DNA from 3 places in the Pseudomonas sp. Seg1 genome. Region 3 is predicted to be linked to each of the others. Evidence: predicted binding sites of a transcription regulator. Region 3 holds the regulator's gene; each other region holds the start of a gene.
What was found. The regulator FliA, encoded in region 3, starts transcription of late flagellar genes. The targets are predictions, from matches to a motif close to CTAAAGTTTNNNNNNNNNNNGCCGNTAA.
Positions count from the first base shown of each region.

Region 1: flgM (flagellar biosynthesis anti-sigma factor FlgM) is a predicted target of FliA. The motif match lies at 2,087-2,114, and genes of this name have one in related genera.
Region 2: KI231_RS09750 (methyl-accepting chemotaxis protein) is a predicted target of FliA. The motif match lies at 2,666-2,693, and genes of this name have one in related genera.

Region 1 is NZ_AP021903.1:4,891,029-4,896,080, reverse strand. It holds gene KI231_RS21995 (MFS transporter) at 1-125, shown strand, start outside; gene KI231_RS21990 (flagellar brake protein) at 369-1,115, opposite strand; gene KI231_RS21985 (flagella synthesis protein FlgN) at 1,208-1,675, opposite strand; gene flgM (flagellar biosynthesis anti-sigma factor FlgM) at 1,724-2,050, opposite strand; gene flgA (flagellar basal body P-ring formation chaperone FlgA) at 2,212-2,973, opposite strand; gene KI231_RS21970 (chemotaxis protein CheV) at 3,056-3,988, shown strand; gene cheR (protein-glutamate O-methyltransferase CheR) at 4,035-4,862, shown strand.
Region 2 is NZ_AP021903.1:2,179,449-2,184,500, forward strand. It holds gene KI231_RS09740 (DUF6124 family protein) at 1-53, shown strand, start outside; gene KI231_RS09745 (hypothetical protein) at 261-731, opposite strand; gene KI231_RS09750 (methyl-accepting chemotaxis protein) at 1,071-2,636, opposite strand; gene KI231_RS09755 (CPBP family intramembrane glutamic endopeptidase) at 2,739-3,530, opposite strand; gene inhA (isonitrile hydratase) at 3,760-4,446, opposite strand; gene KI231_RS09765 (GlxA family transcriptional regulator) at 4,536-5,052, shown strand, end outside.
Region 3 is NZ_AP021903.1:1,865,063-1,870,114, reverse strand. It holds gene KI231_RS08325 (chemotaxis protein CheA) at 1-794, opposite strand, end outside; gene KI231_RS08320 (protein phosphatase CheZ) at 849-1,637, opposite strand; gene KI231_RS08315 (chemotaxis response regulator CheY) at 1,655-2,026, opposite strand; gene fliA (RNA polymerase sigma factor FliA) at 2,193-2,933, opposite strand; gene fleN (flagellar synthesis regulator FleN) at 2,930-3,760, opposite strand; gene flhF (flagellar biosynthesis GTPase FlhF) at 3,877-5,052, opposite strand, start outside.

The DNA.
Region 1 (5,052 bases), 3.0 Mb from region 3:
ATACGGTGACGCCGGAACCTGAGCCCGAGCCAGAACCTGAGAAAGAACCTGAGTCTGAGGTGGTAGCAGGCCCGGATGACGATAGCGAAAAACCCGCGCCGGATATCAGTGGTGCCAGGCCTTAACGAGCGCCGACGGAATTCCCCTGTGGTGAGGGGATTTATCCCCGATGGGACACGAAGTGGCCCCGGCCCGGGCTACCGGATTTCACTGATACAGCGCATTGAATGGTTTGAGGGCGCTTCGCACCCTATCGGGGATAAATCCCCTCGCCACAAGTAATCATTCGGAATCGGGTATTTTGTTGGAAATAAAAAAGGGCAGTCCCGCCAAGGACTGCCCTTTCTATTTATGCCGATGCGTTCGATTCAGAGATCGTCTTTATCGAAGCGCCGGGCTTCACGCTGCAACTGATAAACGAAACGCTCAACGTTGCGTGCAGCCTGGCCGCTGATGTTGTGGAAGCGCAGGCCGGCGAAGGTGATGTTGAGTTTTTCTTCGAAGTGCAGATACCGCAGTTCAACCGAAGCCGGCTGGTTGCCGAACAACGGCGGGGCGATCATGCGGTCGTAGACCTGGCCAAGTTGCAGGCGGTCAGTGATGTCGCCTTCGAAACGCAACTTGCAGCCAGTGGCGGAAATATCCAGCAACTTGCCGTTGATCGGCGCCTTGAGCTTCTCGCCGCCCAGTTCGACGCTGACCAGATCGGTCAGTTTCAGTGCGGCGCGGAAAGCGTTACGGCGCTGGTGGTAAACCACCTCGGTCGGTAGCTCGCCGGTATAGAAGCGGTCACCGTCGGACTCTTCAATGTTCAGCGTGCCGGTGCATTCCCAGGCAATGCGTACGCCTTCATGGAAACCTTCGACCCTGAACGGTTCGCCGGCGAGCAGGAAGCGTTCGCCATCGCGCGGGATCATTTCGTCGAGGGCAATCGAGGCGCTGTCGCGGTCGACTTTGATCAGGTAGCTCTGGAAGCGCTGGCTGCGTTCGTGGAACGTGATGATCAGCGGGTCGTGGCTATCTTGCAGTTGGCGCAGGTTGCTGGAGATTTCCAGTGGCGTGGTGAGCACCTTTGGTGGCTGCGGAGCATCATCCGCGCTTAGGGCGTTTGGCACGTTTTCTCAATCTCCAGACAAAATTTGACGATGGCTAGCCAGCATTTTGCCAGCATGTTTCACGGGTTGATAGTGCGGGCCCGTCGAATGGCTCACGCCTGGCTGAGCGTACGTGGCTTGGTAGGTTTGGCGAAAGTGCCGCTGGCGTCATACAGCGCTGGCGGTTCGCCGCCGGTGAGGATTTTCAGCTGATTGGCCGTGGTGGCCTGCTGGATCTGGATCGATTGGCCATTCTTGACATTGGCGGCCTGGCACTGAGCGATGAGATCGGTCAATGCGTCACCTTGCGTCAGCAACTGCGCGCCGATGCTCGACTGGCTGGCCAGTTGCTCGAGACCTTGGCGATCCGTCGACAGGCCAAGGCTGGCGAGAATTTCGCTGCGTTTGCGGCCATGCTGTTCAAGCAGAATGATCAACGCCTGTTTGCGCGCCAGAATTTCTTCCAGCAGTGGCATGTCACGACCGTGCAAGGCGAGGGACTCGGTTTGCAGTAACTCCAGCAAATCTTGAGCTGGAGCAAAGTCGTCGTTGATCAGTTGCAGTAAGTTAGTGTCGTGCATGGCTGGCCTTGGGTTTTAAGCGTCCAAAAGCCTGGCGCCGGCGAAAGCCTAGCGCTGGGCTTCGAAGTTGAGCAGTTTGCTGGCTACACGGTTGCTGTCGACTTTATAGCTGCCATCGGCAATCGCGGCTTTCAACTCAGCCACACGGGCTTTGTCGACAGCAGGCTGATCGCGCAGCTTGTCAGTGACCTTCTGCAACTGTTGAGCCTCATTACTGAGGTGTACCGATTCCCCGCTTTTTACGGTGCTGGCCGTTTCGGCCGGGGTATTCAGCGGCGCCGAAGTGCCGGTTTCGGCGGTTTCCTTGGCGTTGCTGGTACGTGTACTGCCCGTAAGGGACGAGGAGCTGTTCAAACGGCTGAAATCGATGACCATGATAAAAAACCTCTGGGAATTTGGACGCTTGCCATGTTTTCGGCCATCCCCTGGAAAACTTTAGGCTCATTTGCCAATGAGTCTGCATGCGCCGTCGCGTGTCCTGCTGCGGCACAGTTTAGGGAAGCGACGGGGTCCGCGCCAGTTTTCTCATGAGTGTTTTACATGGCGACTTCCACCTGGCCCGGCGCGGTGACTTGCGCCTTGATGACGCGTTGGGAGTTGAGGTTTTTCACCCGGATCTGTTCTTTCAAACCGCCATTGGCCAGTGCTTCGCCGGGCATGCGCACGGCAAGCGTGCCGCTGCGGGCGGTGATGACCACTTGATCGCCCTTGCGCACGACTTCTGCCTGTTCGAGGTGGACCAGGGTAATGACCTGATCGGCGACCGTTGGTCGGGTTAATTTTTGCCCGATCGCTTCGTCTACCGAGGTCAGAAAACCTTGATTGATCACGCTGATGTCGCGTTCACGCAAGGTCACATCCTGCGGCTCGATAATCCCGGCGCGTTTGAGTGGTCGGGTGGTGGTCACAATCTCGCGAAACAGGCGGACTTGAGCGGGCACGAACACGGTCCAGGGCGAGCTGCCTTCACAGCGAACCTTGACGGTTACCCGGCCCAGCGGACGTGCCGGACTCTCCAGCGACGCTGTCAATTCCTTGTCGCACATAGGCATGCGCATACGGGGGTCGAGCTGGTTGACTTCGATTTCGTAACGGCCTTCCGTTTGACTGGTAGCCAGATAGTCTTCTACGGTGAACTCAAGAAAGCCCTGAGTGACGCCGATAAGCATGTCAGGCAAGGTAACCGCATCAGCAATGGCAGGGCTGCCAGCGAAAAAGAAGCAAACGGCGGACACCGCGCAAAGCCCTCTGCGAAGGGGAGATGTCAGGCGTCGAAAAAATGTCGTTTGAGCGTTCATACGAGTTAAAAAGCAAGCGCCGTGCCGTTTAGCAATGAATGTGCGTCGCAACAACACTTGGCGTTGGTGTAGGAGTCTGGGCATGGCTGGTGTAATGGATTCGGTGAACCAGCGCACGCAACTGGTAGGGCAGAATCGCCTGGAGCTGTTGTTGTTCCGTCTCGACGGTCAGCAGCTCTACGGCATCAACGTGTTCAAGGTGCGGGAAGTGCTGCAATGCCCGTCACTGACGTTGATGCCCAAGTCCAGTCCTGTCGTGTGCGGGGTGGCGAATATCCGGGGGGCGACCATTCCGATCCTTGATCTGGCAATGGCCACCGGCTCGGGTGCGTTGAAAGACAAGAAAAACCCGTTCGTGATCATCACGGAGTACAACACCAAGACCCAGGGTTTCCTGGTCCGCTCGGTGGAGCGCATCGTCAACATGAACTGGGAAGAGATTCATCCACCACCCAAGGGTACCGGTCGCGATCATTACCTGACCGCTGTGACTCGGGTGGACAATCAGTTAGTCGAAATCATCGACGTCGAGAAAGTGCTGGCGGAAGTCGCACCGACGCCGGAAGCGATTTCGGTCGGCGTGGTCGATGTCGAGACCCAGACCAAGGCGTTGTCGCTGCGGGTGCTGACGGTCGATGACTCGTCGGTGGCGCGCAAGCAGGTCACGCGTTGCCTGCAGACGATCGGCGTCGAAGTGGTGGCGTTGAACGACGGCAAGCAGGCGCTGGATTACCTGCGCAAGTTGGTCGACGAGGGCAAGAAGCCGGAAGAAGAGTTCCTGATGATGATCTCCGACATCGAGATGCCGGAGATGGACGGGTACACCCTGACGGCGGAGATCCGCGGCGACGCGCGCATGCAAAAGCTTCATATCATCCTGCATACTTCGTTGTCCGGGGTATTCAATCAGGCGATGGTCAAGAAAGTCGGTGCTGATGACTTCCTGGCCAAATTCCGTCCTGATGACCTGGCATCCCGGGTAGTCGACCGGATCAAAGCAGCAGATATCAGCTAGGGGCCTTTTGCCCCTGGCGGTCAACACGATTTAAGAGGCGGCATCATTGTCTACGGGTAATTTGGATTTCGAACAGTTCCGGGTATTCCTGGAAAAAGCCTGTGGCATTTTGCTCGGTGAAAACAAGCAGTACCTGGTCTCGAGCCGTCTCAACAAACTGATGGAGCAGCAAGGCATCAAATCCCTGGGTGAGCTGGTACAGCGCATCCAGACCCAGCCGCGCAGCGGTTTGCGCGAGCAGGTGGTCGATGCCATGACGACCAACGAAACCCTGTGGTTTCGTGACACCTATCCGTTTGAAGTCTTGAAGAACAAGGTGCTGCCCGAGGCGATCAAGGCCAGTCCCAACCAGCGTCTGCGGATCTGGTCGGCGGCGTGCTCGTCGGGTCAGGAACCGTATTCGCTGTCGATGTCGATCGACGAGTTCGAGCGCAGCAACCTCGGTCAGTTGAAGATGGGCGTGCAGATTGTTGCGACTGACCTGTCCGGCCTGATGCTGACCAACTGCAAGACTGGCGAGTACGACAGCCTGGCGATCGGTCGCGGTTTGTCGCCGGAACGCCTGCAGCGTTACTTCGACCCGAAAGGGCCGGGGCGCTGGGTGATCAAGGCGCCGATCAAGAATCGGGTGGAATTCCGCTCGTTCAACCTGCTCGACAGCTACGCAAGCCTGGGCAAGTTCGACATCGTGTTCTGCCGCAACGTGCTGATTTACTTCTCCGCCGAGGTGAAGAAAGACATCCTGTTGCGCATTCACAGTACGTTGAAGCCGGGCGGTTATCTGTTCCTTGGCGCTTCCGAAGCGCTGAACGGTTTGCCGGATCATTACCAGATGGTCCAGTGCAGCCCGGGGATCATTTACCAGGCGAAGTGATTGCATCGGCAACACAAAAAACGGGAGGCCCTAAAGGCTTCCCTTTTTTATGCCTGGCGTTCAAGCCGGAATCACCGCAAAACCCTGTGGGAGCGGGCTTGCCCGCGATAGCGTCGTGTCAGTCGATTTAAATTAACCAGACATACCGCCATCGCGGGCAAGCCCGCTCCCACAGGGTTCAGTGTTGGCT
Region 2 (5,052 bases), 310 kb from region 3:
TGAACGAACTGTTGATTAATCGACTGCTGGATAAGCTGAAGTTGCCTCAGTAATTTCGCTGGCTGTTATGGCCTCTTCGCGAGCAGGGTCGCTCCCACAGTGAATTGTCGTCGGACATATTATCTGTGATCACAGCATATCCAATGTAGGAGCGAGCCTGCTCGCGATAGCAATATGGCTATGAGGTCAGTTATGTCGTTTGCCTGTTACTGAAAAAACCTGTTATGGCAAAGCGGCTCGAAGCCGTAGTTGGAAGAGGATCACAAATCATCTCTTAGCAAGTTGAAAGTTCCTTTAGGCTGTGTACGGTAACCATGGCTTTTAAACTTTGCTTCAAATGTACCTGTAGCAATTCCCGTGGTGGGATGGATGTCGATATTAAGTATGGCTTCATCAGCATCAACGTAGGCAACACCGTAAAATCCCTCAGGTGCAGGCGATGAGTGACCATGCTTGAAACTTAGCCCATCTTTTAACGTATAGGTTTTATTGAACGGAGCGTCATTGGTGTAGGGGATCGAGAAAAGGTAGGCAAAGAAGTTTTCGTCTTCCATAGTTCCTGTCGATCCAGAGATTGACCAGTTCTTTTCGTCTGTCGGAATAAAATGGTGTAGATCAAAAAAAGTTCTTATGGACTTCGTTTCGGGATTGGTGCCGAATTGCCAAGTGAGGACATTTCCCTGCTTTTGAGTAAAATCTGCTTTCGGTATGTAAATAAGTTGTGCGGTCATCTTTAGCTCCTTGGTCATGTCGTGGGAACAATTGCGAATGGACTGTTCGACGATTTATAGATAAACCCATGGAGGTTGGCCGTCTACTGTCAGACCTGACAGTAGACAGTTGCAATGTTTTGTGTGTTTTTGCCAAGATTTTGAATATTCAACACAAGATTTTTCAGAGAGGTGCACCTAGCGTATTAGATGCCTCGGGTTGGCGGTTGTGGCGGGATGGGTGAGTGAGCTCTTGATGCGCAGCCTCAACTCAAACCGAACCCCGAATTGGGTATTTTCAATGACACAAAAAAACCCGGAAGCTCGCGCCATCCGGGTTTTTTGTCTGCAACACATCAATCAGCGGTTAAACCGCTCCACCAACGAGTACTGTGTATTCGCCGTCTTCGTCAGCTCTTCACTCAGCAACGCCGAGTTTTGCGCCTGTTCCGAGGTCTGGTCCGCCAGTTCCGAAATATTGCTGATGTTGCGGCTGATCTCCTCAGCCACCGCACTTTGCTCTTCGGTCGCCGCAGCGATCTGGGTGGTCATGTCGGTGATATTAGCCACCGCTTCACTGATCCCGACCAGTGCCTGATCCGCTTCCAGCACCCGCGCCACACCTTCTTCGGCCTGACGATGGCCAGCTTCCATGGTCTGCACAGCGCTGGACGCAGTTTGCTGCAACTTGGCGATCAAAGCATGAATCTGCCCGGTCGATTCGCTGGTGCGTTGCGCCAGTTGACGCACTTCGTCAGCCACCACAGCAAAACCACGACCCATTTCACCGGCACGTGCTGCCTCAATCGCAGCGTTCAGCGCCAGCAGGTTGGTCTGGTCGGCGATGCCTTTGATCACATCAACTACGCCGCCGATTTCGTCGCTGTCCTTGGCCAGTTGAGTGACGGTCAGACCGGTTTCACCCACGACCACGGACAAACGCTGAATGGCTTCGCGGGTTTCCCCGGCGATGTCACGACCACGACCGGTCAGGCGATTGGCTTCCTGAGTCGCGTCAGCGGTGCGCTGTACGTGGCTGGCCACTTCCTGAGTCGTTGCGGCCATCTGGTTGACAGCGGTGGCGACCTGTTCGGTTTCCACGCGTTGACGTTCCAGGCCGGTCGAGCTGCTGTGTGCCAAGGCGTCGGACTGCTTGGCCTGATCGGTCAGGTGTTCGGCGGTGTCCTGCAGACGGGTCAGGCAGGTTTTCAGGCGCGCTTCCTGGCTGAGGATCGACATTTCCAGACGCGCTTGGGCGCCACGGCTGTCGGTGTACATCTGCGCAATCAACGGGTCGGAAGTGGTCTGCTCGGCCAGGCGCAGCAGGCGTTTGAGCCCACGTTGCTGCCATTGCAGGCCCATCAGGCCCAACGGCACCGACAGACCCGCCGCCAGAGCAAAGCCCCAGTGCGAGTTCAGCGTCGCGCCGATCACGAAGCTCAGTTGGCTGACCAGAATGAACGGCAGCCAGTCTTGCAGCACCGGTAGCCATTTATCGCTGGAAGGGATTGCCGACTTGCCTTGGTTGATGCGTTGGTAGAGCGCTTCGGCGCGGCGGATCTGTTCGGCGGTGGGTTTGATCCGCACCGACTCGTAACCGACCACCTGATTGCCGTCGAACACTGGCGTTACATAGGCGTTAACCCAGTAATGATCACCGGTCTTGCAGCGATTCTTGACAATGCCCATCCATGGCAAGCCTTGTTTCAGTGTGCCCCACATGTGCGAAAACACCGCAGCCGGGACGTCAGGGTGACGCACCAGGTTGTGCGGCGCACGGATCAGCTCCTCACGCGAAAACCCGCTGATCTCGACGAAGGCGTCGTTGCAGTAGGTGATCACGCCCTTGGCGTCGGTTGTGGAAATCAACCGCTGCTGAGCCGGGAAAGTCCGTTCGCGTTGTGTAATGGGCTGGTTGTTACGCATGGTTTTTCAATCCGCAAGGCTTTGAAAGGTTGTCGGCGGTGGCAGGAAATTGTTGAATTTTTCTTTCAGTAATCAGTACGGCGTCGCAAAACGGGCCTTGCTTCAACCCGCCAGCATCGGATAGGTGAACAGTGCGAAATGCAGCAGGTTCAGCCCGAAGTGCGTGGCGATTGCTGCGCCGAGTCCGCCAAAACGGTAGGCCAGACCATAGCCGACACCTGCCAGACCCGCCAGCAACACCCACGTCCAGCCCGCACCGATGTGCGCCAGCCCGAACAGCGATGAGGCCAGCAGCAGGGCAAGATTTTCGCCATAGGGCAGGTGTTTGAAACGCCGGCTCAGGCCGCCCTGTATATAGCCGCGAAACAACGCTTCCTCGACCAGGGTCACCAGCAGCAGATTGTTCAGCACCCACAGCCACGCCTGATCCGGCCACTTCGGTGCCCAGGCGATCACGCCCAGCAACAACGCGCCGCCGAGGGCGAGGATCACACTCAAGGTCAGGGCGAGGGCGGTGGCGTAGACCGTCAGGCGCAGCGAGCGCCGGGCGACAATCCATGGGCAGACCAGCAACAGCCAGAAACCAATCAGCGGTTTGTCTTGATTGAGGTACATCGAGAACGGCACGGCGTTGTCAGTGAAACGTTGCGGATCAATGGCGCGACCGTTGTAGAACCCTGGCAGCCAGTGCAGGGCCAGCGCCAAAGCCAGCACGATGAACAGGCCGTGGCCGAGATAACGCGCAAACGGCACGTGTTGCTGGCGTACGGCGAAACCGGCCATCAAAAGCAGCCCGATAGAGATCAGTGCGAGCCAGCCGAGTTGACCGTAGCTCAGCGCCAAACCGTAGCCGAGGCCGAGAAGTGCCAGATAGAGCCATGGCAGAGACTTCATGGAGGGTCCTTGTGCAGATTTTGTGGAAGGGCTTTCTACACGGACGAGCGGCGGGGGACAAGTCAAGGTGCGGCGAGAAACGGGGACAGTCCACAACCTCTGGCCGACCCGATACCTGTGGGAGCTGGCTTGCCAGCGATGACGATTGCACAGCCGACATCGTCATCGGCTGATTCACCGCTATCGCTGGCAAGCCAGCTCCCACAAGGTTTTGTTTTTGGCTGAGGGATCAGCGCAGGTTGAGTTTTGCCGCCGCGCGCTCAGTGATTTCCGTGCGCAGCTTCAGCGATGGCGCGGCACGCAGGCGGGCTTCATCGACAATCGCGTTCGGTGCCGTTTCCGGGCTGCCTGAATGGAACGGCGGCGCCGGCGCATATTCCAGCTGCAACTGCACCAGTTGCGCCGTGTCGGCATCGAACAGTTCAGCCGCCAACACCAGCGCAAAATCGATTCCCGCGGTAATCCCGCCACCGGTAAACAGATTGCCGTCACGCACCACCCGATCCTTCACCGCAATCGCGCCCAGTGTCGGCAGCAGATCGTGATATGCCCAATGCGTAGTCGCCCGTTTGCCTTGCAGCAGACCCGCCGCGCCGAGCACCAGCGACCCGGTGCACACCGACGTCACGTAACGCGCTTGCGCAGCCTGACGTTTGATGAAATCCAGCGTCTGAGCATCCTCCATCAAAGGACCGACGCCGCCACCGCCGGGCACACAGATCACATCCAGATCCGGGCAATCCTCGAACGTTGTGGTCGGTTTCAGCAGCAGCCCGGTGCTGGCCGTGACCGGCATCAGGTCCTTCCAGATCAGATGCACCTGCACGCCCGGCAGCGAGGCGAGCACGTCGTACGGCCCGGTCAGGTCAAGTTGCTGAACCTGTGGAAACAACAGAAAACCGATCTGCAGCGTCATCGTTCTTGCTCCATGAAAAGAGGTGGACGGCTTCACTGTAGGCGCGTAGGTTCTGGCGCATACGCCAATAACCCCACGAATTACGCCAAATGCCCAAAGCCATCCACGTACTCGCGTTCGCCAATATGCAGATCCTCGACGTCACCGGGCCGTTGCAGGTATTCGCCTCGGCCAATGACCTCGCCCGTCAGCGCGGATTGCCCATTCCGTATGCGCCGAGCGTGATTGCCAGCGGCGGCGGGGCGGTGATGTCCTCGGCCGGTCTGGCGGTGTTGGCCGAGCCGTTGCCCGAAGCGCCCAGCGACACGTTGATCATCGCCGGTGGCTGGGGGATTTATCCGGCGGCGGAAGATGTGCCGCTGGTGGATTGGGTGCGCGAGCATGCCGCGAAATGCCGTCGCGTGGCCTCGGTTTGTACGGGAGCGTTTCTGCTGGCGGCCAGCGGCTGGCTCGACGGTCGCCGCGTGGTCACCCACTGGACCCGTTGCGAACAGCTGGCGCAGCAGCACCCGAAACTGCAAGTCGAGGCCAATCCGATCTTCATCAATGACGGCCCGGTGTGGACGTCTGCGGGGGTCACCGCCGGCATCGATCTGGCGCTGGCGA
Region 3 (5,052 bases):
GAGGCAATCGCCGACTCCAGCGCTTCGACGGCGAAGTTGCCTTTGCCGTGCAACTGATCGAGCAGTGCTTCGAATTCGTCGTCGGTGATGTCCGAGCTGTCGCCTGCTGCCGGCGCTGCAGGTTTGGCCGCCGCCGGCGCGACTGCGTCAGCTGCAAATTGACCTTTACCGTGCAACTGATCGAGCAGTGATTCGAACTCGGCGTCAGTGATTTCATCGCTGGCTGCCTCTTCGGCAGTTTGCGCAGGCGCAGCCGCCGCCGGGGCTTCGGCTTCGGCCTTGACGGCGTTCAGCGAGTCCAGCAGCTGTTCAAATTCGTTATCGGTGATGTCGCCCGAATCGCCTTCGACGACCAGTTCTTCGATCATCTCGGCCACTGGCGAAGCCGGGGCTTGATCCGCCGATTGCGGCTCGGCCAGACGCGCCAGCGCTGCCAGCAGTTCCGGCGTGGCGGCGGTGATCGGTGCACGCTCGCGGACTTCGCTGAACATGCTGTTCACCGCGTCCAGTGCTTCGAGGACAACGTCCATCAGTTCTGCATCAACGCGACGCTCACCCTTACGCAGGATGTCGAACACGTTTTCGGCGATGTGACAGCACTCCACCAGCTCGTTGAGCTGAAGGAAGCCGGCGCCCCCTTTTACAGTGTGGAAACCGCGAAAAATTGCGTTGAGCAAATCTGCGTCATCCGGACGGCTTTCCAGCTCGACCAGTTGCTCGGACAGTTGCTCAAGAATCTCGCCGGCCTCAACCAGGAAATCCTGAAGGATCTCTTCATCGGCGCCGAAGCTCATTAATGGGGTGCTCCTACAGGTCTAAAAACCCAAAAAACCTAAAATTCCAAAACTCTAGAATCCGAGGCTGGATAACAAATCGTCCACATCGTCCTGACCGGACACAACGTCTTCTCGTTTATCGGCATGAATCTGCGGACCTTCACCCTGCGAGAGATGTTTTTGTGGATCTTTTTCTGCAAGCATCGCTGCACGGTCATGTTCGATGCCCGCAAAGCGGTCGACCTGACTGGCCATGAGCACAAGTTTGAGCAAATTGCTTTCGACTTCGGTGACCAGTTGGGTCACACGCTTGATCACTTGACCGGTAAGGTCCTGGTAATCCTGAGCCAGCAGGATGTCGTTCAGATTGCTCGACACCGCACGGTTGTCCGTGCTGCTGCGTGACAGAAAACCGTCGACCCGGCGCGCCAGTTCGCGGAACTCTTCAGCTCCGACTTCACGACGCATGAAACGCCCCCAGTCGGTACTCAAGGCCTGGGCTTCTTCAGCCAGACCATTGACCACCGGCGTGGCGCTTTCCACCAGATCCATGGTGCGGTTGGCCGCGGCTTCTGTCAGCTTGACCACATAGCCCAGGCGTTCGGTGGCGTCGGTGATTTGCGACACTTCCTCAGCCTGCGGCATGTGCGGATCGATCTGGAAGTTGACGATCGCACTGTGCAGTTCACGTGTGAGCTTGCCGACTTCCTGATACAGGCCACGGTCACGGGTCTGATTGAGCTCATGGATCAGTTGCACAGCGTCGCCGAACCTGCCTTTTTCAAGGCTCTCGACCAGTTCGACCGCGTGTTTTTTCAGGGTCGACTCGAAATCGCCCTGTGAAGATTCGTTATGCTCCATAGCTCCCCCGCGCGTCATCAGCCGATGCGTTCGAAAATCTTCTCGATTTTGTCTTTCAACGCCTGAGCCGTGAAAGGTTTGACCACGTAGCCGTTCACACCGGCCTGAGCGGCCTCGATGATTTGCTCGCGCTTGGCTTCAGCGGTCACCATCAGCACGGGCAGATGCTTGAGTTTTTCATCGGCACGCACGTGGCGCAGCAGGTCGATACCGGTCATGCCCGGCATGTTCCAGTCTGTTACCAGAAAGTCGATGCTGCCGCTGTTGAGCACCGGAATGGCGGTAGTGCCATCGTCGGCCTCGACGGTGTTGGTGAACCCAAGATCGCGCAGCAGGTTCTTGATGATCCGCCGCATCGTTGAGAAGTCATCAACGATGAGGATTTTCATGTCTTTGTTCAATTCGACCTCCAAGCAGTCTTAAACGCGCCCAGCACCTGGGCGCGCCACTTCAATCAATCGGCGCAGCACTCGAAGACTGTCTGGAGCACAACAGAGCAAGACCGGTGCCGTTCATCACTGCACCAGCCTCGTTCGCAGTGTCCCCACACTGCCTTCAGCGCGCTCGCCACTCCCCCAAACGCCCCCGCAAACGGGCCGCGCACTGGCTGTGTAACTGGCTGACCCGCGATTCACTGACGCCAAGGACTTCACCGATCTCCTTGAGGTTCAGCTCTTCGTCGTAGTACAGCGCCAACACCAGTCGCTCACGCTCCGGCAAATTGGCAATCGCGTCCGCCAGCGCCGCCTGGAAGCGTTCATCTTCCAGATCGCGTGACGGCTCAAGATGAGCACTGGCGCCATCCTCGTGCAGCCCTTCGTGTTCGCCGTCCTGCAAGAGGTCGTCGAAACTGAACAAGCGACTGCCCAGGGTGTCATTCAAAATCCCGTAGTAATCGTCGAGACTCAATTGGAGTTCGGCCGCAACCTCGTGATCTTTAGCATCACGGCCGGTTTTAGCTTCAATTGCCCGAATTGCGTCGCTGACCATACGGGTGTTGCGGTGAACCGAGCGTGGCGCCCAGTCCCCTTTGCGCACTTCGTCGAGCATCGCGCCGCGGATTCGAATGCCCGCGTACGTTTCGAAACTGGCGCCTTTACTGGCGTCGTATTTGGTCGAGACTTCGAGCAGGCCAATCATCCCGGCCTGAATCAGATCCTCGACCTGCACACTCGCCGGCAATCGCGCCAGCAGGTGGTAGGCGATGCGTTTGACCAGTGGCGCGTAACGCTCGATCAACTCGTACTGCGCGTCACGTGCCGACTTCTTGTAGTAGTTCATACCGCTGGCGGTCATAACACAGGCCCTGCCGTTTGCTGCACGAGGCGCTCGACGAAAAACTCAAGGTGGCCGCGCGGGTTGGCAGGCAGTGGCCAGGTATCGACCTTCTGCGCGATCGCCTTGAACGCCAGCGCGCACTTGGAACGCGGGAAAGCTTCATAGACCGCTCGCTGCTTCTGCACTGCCTTGCGCACGCTTTCGTCGTAGGGCACGGCGCCGACGTATTGTAGGGCCACATCAAGGAAGCGATCCGTGACCTTGGTCAACTTGGCGAACAGGTTGCGACCTTCTTGCGGGCTCTGCGCCATGTTGGCGAGGACGCGGAAGCGGTTCATGCCGTAATCGCGGTTGAGCAGTTTGATCAGTGCGTAGGCATCAGTGATCGAGGTCGGCTCGTCGCAAACCACCAGCAACACTTCCTGGGCTGCGCGAACAAAACTGACTACCGAGTCACCAATACCCGCAGCGGTGTCGATCACCAGTACATCGAGATTGTCGCCGATGTCACTGAAGGCCTGAATCAGACCGGCATGTTGCGCCGGGCTCAGGTGAACCATGCTTTGGGTGCCGGACGCGGCCGGCACGATGCGGATCCCGCCGGGACCCTGCAACAGCACGTCGCGCAATTCGCAGCGGCCTTCGATCACGTCGGCCAGGGTACGTTTGGGCGTCAGGCCCAGCAGAACGTCGACGTTCGCCAGCCCCAGATCGGCGTCCAGCAGCATGACCCGACGGCCAAGCTCTGCCAGCGCCAGAGACAAGTTCACTGACACGTTAGTCTTGCCGACGCCACCTTTGCCGCCGGTCACCGCGATCACCTGTACGGGATGCATGCTGCCCATGTTATTTCTTTACCTTGTCTTGCATAGACGGAGGCCACATTACTGGCTGCGCGTTCACAACCGGAACAATGCATGGCAGACCATCGATGTAGGTACAAAAACTGTTCATGATTACCTCAGCCAACCTGCTTGGTCGGGCTGTGATAGATATCAGCGAACATGTCGGCCATGGCTTCTTCGCTGGGTTCTTCCTGCATTTGCACGCTGACGGCGCGGCTGACCAGTTGATGACGCCGCGGCAGATGCAGATCATCCGGAATCCGTGGGCCATCGGTCAGGTACGCGACCGGCAATTCATGACTGATCGCCAGGCTCAACACTTCGCCAAGGCTGGCCGTTTCATCCAGTTTAGTCAGGATGCAGCCGGCGAGCCCGCAACGCTTGTAACTGTGATAAGCGGCGGTTAGAACCTGTTTCTGGCTGGTGGTTGCCAGCACGAGATAATTTTTTGCACGGATGCCACGCCCGGCCAGGCTTTCGAGCTGCATGCGCAGGGCTGGGTCGCTGGCTTGCAGGCCGGCGGTATCGATCAGCACCACGCGTTTGCGTAGCAGTGGATCCAGCGCCTGCACCAGCGACTGGCCCGGATCGACGTGGGTCACCGGCACATTGAGGATGCGACCGAGGGTCTTCAGTTGTTCCTGAGCGCCGATACGGAAACTGTCCATGCTCACCAGCGCCACATTCTGCGCGCCGTACTTGAGCACATAACGGGCCGCCAGTTTGGCCAGCGTGGTGGTCTTGCCCATGCCGGCGGGGCCGACCATGGCAATCACACCGCCCTCTTCCAGCGGCTCGACTTCCGGTACGGCAATCATCCGCGCCAGGTGCGCGAGCAACATGCGCCAAGCCTGACGAGGTTCTTCAATATCGGTGATCATCGCCAGCAGGTCGCGCGACAGCGGGCCGGACAGGCCGATCCGCTGCAGACGGCGATACAGGTTGGCTTGCGCCGGACGGCTGCCTTGCAGCTGATTCCAGGCGAGCGTGCCGAGCTGGACTTCCATCAGCTCGCGCAGGCTGTTCAATTCAAAACGCATCGAATCCAGCGCACGCGGATCCACGCCGCCGGAGGACTGCGCAGGCGCCGGGGCCGGACGCGCCGGGGCGGCGTAAGTCGGCTCGCTCAGCGGCTCAGCGGCAGTCAGCGGCAGGCCAGCGGTCAACGGCAGCCCGGCGAAAATCTGGCGATTGCTATTGCCATCGGCTTCGCCACGCAGGCTCAGTTCGGCCTGGGCGGTGACGATGCGCGACTGGGTCTTGCGCAGCTCGTCTTCGAGTTCCATGTTCGG